DNA from 2 places in the Gibbsiella quercinecans genome. Region 1 is predicted to be linked to the other one. Evidence: predicted binding sites of a transcription regulator. Region 1 holds the regulator's gene; the other holds the start of a gene.
The links. Region 1 encodes Fur, which represses iron uptake genes when iron is present. Its sites were predicted from a motif close to ATAATAATGAGAACNACTATCAA; they were not measured.

Region 1 (4,648 bases):
TGCGCTTATTGGACCAGATGGCGGCCTATAAGCTGAATAAATTCCACTTTCACCTGAGCGACGACGAAGGCTGGCGCATTGAAATTCCCGGCCTGCCGGAGTTAACCGAGGTGGGTGGCAAGCGCTGCCACGATCTGACAGAAACAACGTGCCTGTTGCCCCAGTTGGGCTCCGGGCCGGACAGCGATAATAACGGTTCCGGTTTTTTCACCCGCAGCGACTATATCGACATCGTAAAATACGCCCAGGCACGCCAGATTGAAGTGATCCCGGAAATTGACATGCCGGCGCACGCCCGTGCGGCGGTGGTTGCGATGGAAGCCCGCTACCAAAAGCTGCACGCCGAAGGCAAGGAACAGGCCGCTGGTGAATACCGCGTGCTGGATCCCACCGATGACTCCAATACCACGTCGGTGCAGTTTTACGATCGCCACAGCTACCTGAACCCTTGCCTGCCGTCGTCCACGCGCTTTGCCGATAAGGTGATTGGCGAGATTGCCCTGATGCATAAAGAGGCGGGCCAACCGCTGACCACCTGGCATTTTGGCGGTGATGAAGCAAAAAATATCCGCCTGGGCACCGGCTATACCGATATCCGCCATCCGGAGCCGGGCAAAGGCATGGTCGATCTCAGCAAAGAGGACAAACCCTGGGCGAAATCGCAGGTTTGCCAGGCGATGATCGCCCAAGGCAAAGTACAGGATATGGCGCACCTGCCGAGCTATTTCGCTATTGAGGTGAGTAAACGGGTTAACGCGCACGGCATCGAAAAAATGCAGGCCTGGCAGGATGGCCTGAAAGACGCGGAAAACGCCAAGGCGTTCGCCACCAAGCGCGTTGGCGTTAATTTCTGGGATACCCTGTACTGGGGCGGCTTCGACACCGCTAACGACTGGGCGAACAAGGGCTACGAGGTGACGATCTCCAACCCGGATTATGTCTACATGGATTTCCCGTACGAAGTTAACCCCAACGAACGCGGTTACTATTGGGCGGCACGCTTTAACGATGAACAGAAAATGTTCAGCTTTGCGCCGGACAACCTGCCGCAGAATGCGGAAACCTCGCGCGATCGCGACGGTGATGCCTTCAGCGCCAAGAGCGATAAGCCATGGCCAGGCGCCTATGGGCTGTCGGCGCAGTCCTGGAGCGAAACCGTGCGTACCGACGAGCAGATGGAATATATGATTTTCCCGCGCGTCATTTCGGTGGCGGAGCGTGCGTGGCACCGTGCGGGCTGGGAACTGGATTATCAGGCCGGGCGCGAATATAAAGGTGACGAAACGCAGTTTGTCGATCGCGCGGCGTTGGATAAAGACTGGCTGCGCTTTGCCAATCTGTTAGGGCAGCGTGAACTGGCCAAGTTGGATAAGGGGGGTATCCACTACCGCTTGCCGGTGCCTGGCGCGCGCATCGTTGATGGCAAACTGGAGGCCAATATCTCACTGCCGGGCCTGGGGATTGAATATTCCACCGACGGCGGCAAACAGTGGCGGCGCTATGACGGCAGCGCCAGGCCGAACGTTTCCGCTGGGGTGCAAATCCGTGCCGTCAGCCCAGATGGCAAGCGCTTTAGCCGCAGCGAAGCGGTGCAAGGGTAATTATGCCAGCTCGCGCGCCGCGCGGGCTGCATACGCAGCCCATAAAAAAACAGCCGTATATACGGCTGTTTTTTTACGCTAGGGGCAAGCACCTGTTACTTTGCGTTGTGTATCGAGTCATCTTCACGGCAATCACCGGTTTCACAGTGCCCATACAGATACAGGCTGTGGTTGGTGAGTTTGATACCGTGCCTTTTGGCAATATCACGCTGGCGCGCTTCGATAAATTCGTCGCGGAATTCGATCACTTTGCCGCAGTCCAGGCAAATCAGGTGATCGTGGTGGTGTTGCTGAGTCAATTCAAATACGGATTTGCCGCCTTCAAAATTGTGGCGGGTGACGATGCCGGCGTCGTCAAACTGGTTAAGCACGCGGTACACCGTGGCCAGGCCAATTTCTTCGCCCATATCAATCAATTTCTTATACAAATCTTCCGCACTGACGTGGTGGCATTCCGGATCCTGCAGCACTTCCAGGATTTTGAGTCGCGGAAGCGTGACTTTTAAGCCGGCCTTCTTCAATGCGGTGTTGTTGTCAGTCATGCGGATTCAGTCCTGTTACTATGCTAATCAAGTTGAGGCGTTCTCGCCTATGGCATCGGTCGGCACAAAGATATAATTGCGTCACATTATAGAACCGGTTGCGCTAAATGAAAACCGCCGGTTGTTAACAACGCTATATTTGCACTATTGCATTTTACATATGCAACGTCTTGATGAATGGGATAAACCGATGCCGCAGTTTACCGTGACGATGTGAGAAGTTACAAAATCGTAGCTTCTATTGCTTCAATTCATAATATCAATAATGACCCTGTTGACATTGCTACTATGCACGTTACAAGGCCATTATTCAACCGCCACCCACAAGGTTTAGTTGGCCAGTTCAGCCAGATTCAATTCTTCGCTGATCTGTTTGACCCAGGCGTCGACACGCTCGTTGGTCAACTCCGGCTGGCGGTCTTCATCAATGGCCAGGCCAATAAAATGATCGTCATCCGCCAAACCCTTTGAGGCTTCGAAATGGTAGCCCTGGGTTGGCCAGTGGCCGACGATGGTGGCGCCGCGTGGTTCGATGATATCGCGGATGGTGCCCATCGCATCGCAGAAGTATTCTGCGTAGTCTTCCTGATCGCCGCAGCCGAACAGCGCGACCAGCTTACCGTTGAAGTCGATCTCTTCGAGCGTAGGGAAGAAGTCATCCCAATCGCACTGCGCTTCACCGTAGTACCAGGTTGGAATACCCAGCAGCAGGATGTCGAAGGCTTCCAGATCTTCCTTGCTGCTTTTGGCAATGTCGTGAACTTCAGCCACTTCTTTGCCCAATTGTTTTTGGATCATCTTGGCAATGTTTTCGGTATTACCAGTGTCGCTGCCAAAGAAAATGCCTACAGTTGCCATATAGCGTATAACCCTTTCAATTCAATAAAGTTGTGTCGCGATAAGACGCCGATGGCGATGCAGCGCTGGGCATCCCGTGCGCCATTTTCACGCTGTTTCTTACCGGTAAACGCCTATCATGCCAGAAATTTACCCGCAGGATTTATCGCATTTATGCGATGCCTATGGGGAAGAAAGCGGGAGCGATCCGGCGTTGTCCTTAACGCCTGCGCCGCGCGCCAGGGCGGCAAGATCAGTGTTCTGGCTGTTCTTCCGCCAGTTTAGCCAACAGCATTTGCTCAATGAGTTCGCTGCGGCTGATGTTGCGCTGGTCCGCCAGTTTGTTCAGAGCGTCTACCGCGTCCGCATTGATTTTCAGCTCCACACGCCGCAAGCCACGAACCTTATCGCGCCGTAACTGATTGCGCTTGTTGATCCTAAGCTGTTCATTGCGGGAAAGCGGGTTAGTTTTCGGGCGCCCCGGACGGCGTTCATCTGCGAACAGATCCAGCGTTGTGCGATCCGTTTGTTCTTTAGCCATTGTTGCGGTAACTGCAAGGGAGTTTGTATCAAAAAGCGCTTATGCGCCTTTGGACGGTTCGGTTTACATTTTGTCGGGCCAATCAACCCTAACCCAAAATTCGCCCCCAGCCTGGCGCCGGTTAAAACGCGGAGCTTAGGCGGCAAAATTACAGCGCGCCATATTACCCCAGCAGGTAGAGCAACGACAATGCTTAACTGCGGCGCAAACGCGCTAAGCGCTTATCTTTAGCGCTTTTTTTCGCCAATTGGCTCAGGCCGGGCCGATAAATCGATGAATTGCTCTTAATACCGCCTGTGGTTTTTCGGCGTGAACCCAGTGGCCGCTGCCGGCGACGACATAGGCACGGGCCTGCGGAAACTGGCGGGTGATTTCATCACGGTAGCTGTCTTGTATATAGGGTGATAGTCCACCGCGGATAAACAGCACCGGGTGTGGCCAGGCGGGCACATCTTGCCAACCGAGAATTGCCTCATATTGTTGAATCAGTACCGGCAGGTTAAAACGCCAGGCACCGTTGTGAAACGATTTCAGCAGGAACTGAATGACGCCTTCTTCATCAATATAGTCGCGCATCAGCAAGGCGGCCTCACGCCGCTGGGCCACGTTGGCGTTGGCCACCGCCTGCAGCGCGGCGAAAATTTTGTCATGGCGGCGGGTATCGTAGGCCACCGGGGCGATGTCGATGACCACCAGTTTTTCAATCCGTTCCGGCGCTATCGCCGTTAACGCCATCGCCGCCTTGCCGCCCATTGAATGACCGATGACGATGGCCTTTGCTACCGACAGTTCGTCCATCAGGGCCAGCAGATCCTGCGCCATGGCTGGATAAGACATCTCCTCTGCGTGGGGGGAAAGCCCATGATTACGCAGATCGACTTTTATCACCGTGTGCTGTTGGCACAAATCGCGCGCCAGCACGCCCAGATTGTCGAGATCGCCAAACAGGCCGTGGATCAAAATAATGGGCAGTGCTGCCGGTGCATCCGCCGGTGCCGCCAAGCGTTGATAATGTAATTTCATGGTGAAGTTGATGATTTATGGATACCAAGATTAGGGTATCATGATTGAATCAGGTTGGTCTTCCCAATGAATAACGTGGGTTTTTCATGGTAAGGCGTGGCGTT
Region 2 (4,648 bases), 2.1 Mb from region 1:
TTTATTTAACTCACTATTTGGCAAGCTGATAAACGCTGTAACGGATGTGGAGAGGTTTTTTTCTGATGAAGATAATTATTGCGACTGATTCATTTAAAGAGAGTTTATCAGCTTTAGATGTAGCAATTCATATTCAAAAAGGGTTTATGGAAGTCTTCCCCAACGCATGCTACATCAAATGCCCGGTAGCTGATGGCGGGGAAGGGACCGTAGTGACAATGATCGAGTCTATCCAGGGCAGCATCGTGGAGGCAGAGGTTACCGGGCCCTTGGGGAACAAAGTCTGTGCTTTTCTGGGCCTGTCACGTGATAAAACCTGCGCGTTTATTGAAATGGCCGCGGCCAGTGGGCTGGCGTTGGTGCCGCCAGAAAAACGTAATCCGCTGATCACGACCTCGTTCGGCACGGGGGAATTGATAAAAGCCGCTCTGGATCAGGGCGCGCGTCGTTTTATTATTGGCATCGGCGGTAGCGCGACCAATGACGGCGGGGCGGGGATGATACAGGCGCTGGGGGGGCGTTTGCTTGATAAGCGAGGCAGGCAAATTCCTTTCGGCGGCGGTGGGTTGGCAAAGCTGGATAAAATTGATGTGTCTGGCATGGATAAGCGGCTTTTATCCTGCCAGTTCCACATTGCTTGTGATGTGACGAATCCGCTATTGGGTGAATATGGCGCTTCGGCGATTTTCGGCCCGCAGAAAGGCGCAACGAAGAAAACCATCGTTCAGTTGGATAACAATCTGGCTCATTTTGCCTATGTCATCAAACGTGATTTAAATATTGAGGTAGCGGATGTGCCTGGAGCGGGGGCCGCCGGTGGGATGGGGGCGGCGCTGCTGGCTTTTTTTCGCTCAGAATTAAAGCCTGGGTTCGATATCATCGCCGAATCTCTTAAGTTGAAAGAGATCATTAGGGATGCCGATCTGGTGATTACCGGTGAAGGGCGGATCGATAATCAAAGTATTAATGGGAAAGTGCCCATCGGCGTTGCGCATCTGGCAAAGGCGCATGGCATTCCTGTTATCGTGATTGCCGGCTGCTTTGGCGACGGCGTTGAAGAGGTTTATGCCCACGGGATTGATTCGGCATTCAGTATATTAAACAAAGTAACCACGTTGACCGGTGCGCTGGGAAACGCCTCTGAAAATATCCATGTTTGCGCCAGGAATATAGCCCACACGTTAAAGATCGGGCAGCGGCTAAAAACAGGCCGTTGCGAAAGCCCTTGTTGAGACTGTACAACGAGGAAATGCCAATTGTAACTCTATAAAAGCCGGGGCAGCGCTTTTGGGCCGCCCGGTGAAATCCTTAGAACCTATCCTGGTTTTCTACCGTGTTTCATTATCCCTTCTTCTATTAAGGGGATATTCCCCTGGCGCCGACCACCTCACGGTTTTTTACACTATGTGCAATCCTTTGTGGGAACAGCCATCCCCCCTAACCATCATTTGTAAAGCGCCCGAGCCGCCAAGGGAAAGGGTATGAGATAAAGATTTGTTACCTATTTGCGGGGGCTTTAACGCCTTATTAAGCCATTTCCAGAAGAATATAGTTATAAAACTGAATTATTTATTAACGAAATAAGTTAATTATTCACTTAATTACACCAAATGGAACATTGTGAGGAAAATATGGAGATTTATTTACATTGTTTACAATAATAATAGTTATCATTATCATGCGCATTTACTTGCATATCTACACACAATATGGAGATTTGGTCTGTGAATGTAAAAATAGATTACAAAAAAACACCGCTTGCGTTGCTGCTAGCCGGGTTGCTCAGCGCCAATGCCTATGCTGCTGATGAAGATCAAACTGACTCGGCTGATACTCTGGTTGTTCATGCCACCGCAGAACAAGAACTCAAACAGCAGCCGGGTGTCTCGATCATTACCGCTGAAGACATCAAAAAAGATCCTCCAGTAAACGATCTCTCCGATATTATCCGTAAAATGCCAGGCGTGAACCTGACCGGGAACAGCGCCAGCGGCGACCGTGGCAACAACCGCCAAATCGACATCCGCGGTATGGGCCCGGAAAACACGCTGATCCTGATCGATGGCAAACCGGTGATGTCACGCAACTCTGTGCGCTACAGTTGGCGCGGCGAGCGTGATACGCGCGGCGACACCAACTGGGTGCCGGCGGAAATGGTTGAGCGTATTGAAGTGCTGCGCGGGCCGGCTGCCGCACGCTATGGCTCCGGCGCGGCGGGCGGGGTGGTCAATATTATCACCAAGCGCCCAACCAAAGACTGGCATGGCTCGCTTTCCCTGTATACCAACCAGCCTGAAAACGATAAAGAAGGGGCGACCAAAAGGGCCAACGTGAGCCTGAGCGGTTCGTTGATTGAAGATGTGCTGACCATGCGCATGTACGGCAACATCAACAAAACCGACGCCGATGCCTATGACATCAACACCCAGCAAAACGGTTCTTACGCGGCCGGGCGCGAAGGGGTACGCAACAAGGACATCAACACGCTGCTGTCATGGAAAATCAATCCACAGCAGATCGTGGACTTCGAATACGCCTACAGCCGCCAGGGCAATATCTACGCCGGCGATACCCAGTACAGTAACGGTAACCTTAGTTCACTGGTGCCGTCGCTGTATGGCGCGGAAACCAACCGCATGTATCGCCAGTCCTATGGTGTCACCCACAACGGTATCTGGGATTGGGGCCAGTCGCGTCTGGGCTTCTACTATGAAAAAACCAACAACACCCGTCTGAAGGAAGGTTCGACCGGGCGTGTTGAAGGGATGATCAACAGTGACGAATACTCCACCAGCCGTCTGGAGAACTACAAAGCCAACGGTGAAGTGAACATTCCGCTCAATCTGCTGGTTGAGCAAACGGTGACGCTGGGCGCCGAATGGAACCGTGAGCAGCTAAACGATCCGGCCTCAATGCAAGCGACCTCTGCAAGTGGGGTGACCATTGACGACATATCGGGCGATGCGTCTGCGCGTAGTACTAAAAACAGCGCGGAGCTAAGTGCGATTTATTTTGAAGACAATATTGAAGCCGTACCGGGCACCATTATCATTCCCGGGCTGCGTTTCGACTATCACAGCAAATTTGGCAGCAACTGGAGCCCAAGCCTGAACGCATCGCAGGAGCTGGGTGAATACTTCAAGCTGAAGGCCGGTATCGCCCGCGTGTTCAAAGCGCCTAACCTGTATCAGTCTAGTGAAGGTTATTTATTAAGCACCAGCGGTAATGGGTGCCCGGTAACGATACCCACGGATAACGGTTGCTATCTGCTGGGGAACGGTAATCTGAAGCCGGAAATTAGTATCAACAAAGAAATTGGCCTGGAGTTCACCCATAACGGCTACGATGCGGGTATCACTTATTTCCGTAATGATTACCAGAATAAGATTGTCTCCGGTACCGACGTCTTAGGCCAGGCGTCCGACAATAAGTACATTCTGCGTTGGGAAAACGGCGGTAAGGCGCTAGTGGAAGGGCTGGAAGCTAACCTGGTGGTGCCGGTTATCCGCGATACGCTTAACTGGCGCACCAATGCTACCTACATGATCACGTCCAAGAATAAAGAGACGGGTAACCCGCTGTCTGTTATTCCGAAATATACCATCAACACCATGCTGGATTGGCAGGTTACCGACAAGCTGTCCACCAATGCCACCTGGACTATGTACGGCCGTCAAAAACCGCGTCAATATGCCGACAAACGTACAGAGTTAAACTCGATGGCTACCGATGAACTTGGTGCTTACTCCATCGTTGGCGTAGGGGTGAACTACGACGTGATGAAGAACCTGCGGGTGAATACGGGTATCAGCAACCTCTTCGATAAAAAAATCTATCGTGAAAACAACGGGGCTATCACCTATAACCAACCGGGTCGTGCTTACTACGCCGGGCTGACTATGTCATTCTAATCGGCATCGCCCTGGCCGGTTACCGTTGATAGCGCGGGATCCGGCCAGGGCAATATGCTAAAGAAATATTGCTGATTTAGGGCAGAATGGGGCGCCTCTCATTCTGCTCTTTTTTCATGATCCACATTTGTGGAATAACGATTTGCCACGCAGTTTTTTCTCTTCATCGCCAATAGGTTTTTCCTGCGGCCGGCACCGGCGATTTCCCGTTATTGCCAGACCGCGAGCGAAGAATGGCATGCCCGCATTGCGGAAAAGAATAACGTTTTCTTATCAGAAACCTGACGGATGATTGGTTTATATTAGGCTTCTCTCTCACTTTGTCGGCACGGCGCTGGGCGCTGAGTTATGCGAACGCCGTGGTCATCAACAACAAGAAATGAGGTTTCATTCATGCTTACACCCAAAGTTCGTTCAGGCGGATCTGGATCATCATGGCTGGCATGCCTGGCTGCCGCGCTGTTGCCGTGGAGCGCCTTATCGACGGCTACGGCGCAAACGCCGCTGGCTGCACAGTATGCCGCGCTTGAGATCGTTAAACCCGTTACGGCCTGTGCCAATCTGGCAACCTTTGATCTGACGGCTATCGGCGGCGGCGGCAGCCGTGTGACTTCAGCGAAAGAACAACGCTCCAGCCAGGGTGCGGCGGTTTGCGCCGTAGAGGGCGTGCTGGCGCCGTCAATTACGTTCTCGGTGGAATTGCCGACGGAAAGTTGGACGCAACGCTATCTGCAGAT

Region 2: a site for Fur is predicted at 1,658-1,680, ahead of ACN28Q_RS21200 (TonB-dependent siderophore receptor). Genes of this name have one in related genera too.

The regions. Positions count from the first base shown of each region.
Region 1 is NZ_CP014136.1:1,225,896-1,230,543, reverse strand. Features, by position in the region: gene ACN28Q_RS05665 (beta-N-acetylhexosaminidase) at 1-1,601, shown strand, start outside; gene fur (ferric iron uptake transcriptional regulator) at 1,697-2,143, opposite strand; gene fldA (flavodoxin FldA) at 2,474-3,001, opposite strand; gene ybfE (LexA regulated protein) at 3,234-3,521, opposite strand; gene ybfF (esterase) at 3,774-4,544, opposite strand.
Region 2 is NZ_CP014136.1:4,649,406-4,654,053, forward strand. Features, by position in the region: gene ACN28Q_RS21195 (glycerate kinase) at 66-1,232, shown strand; gene ACN28Q_RS21200 (TonB-dependent siderophore receptor) at 1,725-3,911, shown strand; gene ACN28Q_RS21205 (tannase/feruloyl esterase family alpha/beta hydrolase) at 4,305-4,648, shown strand, end outside.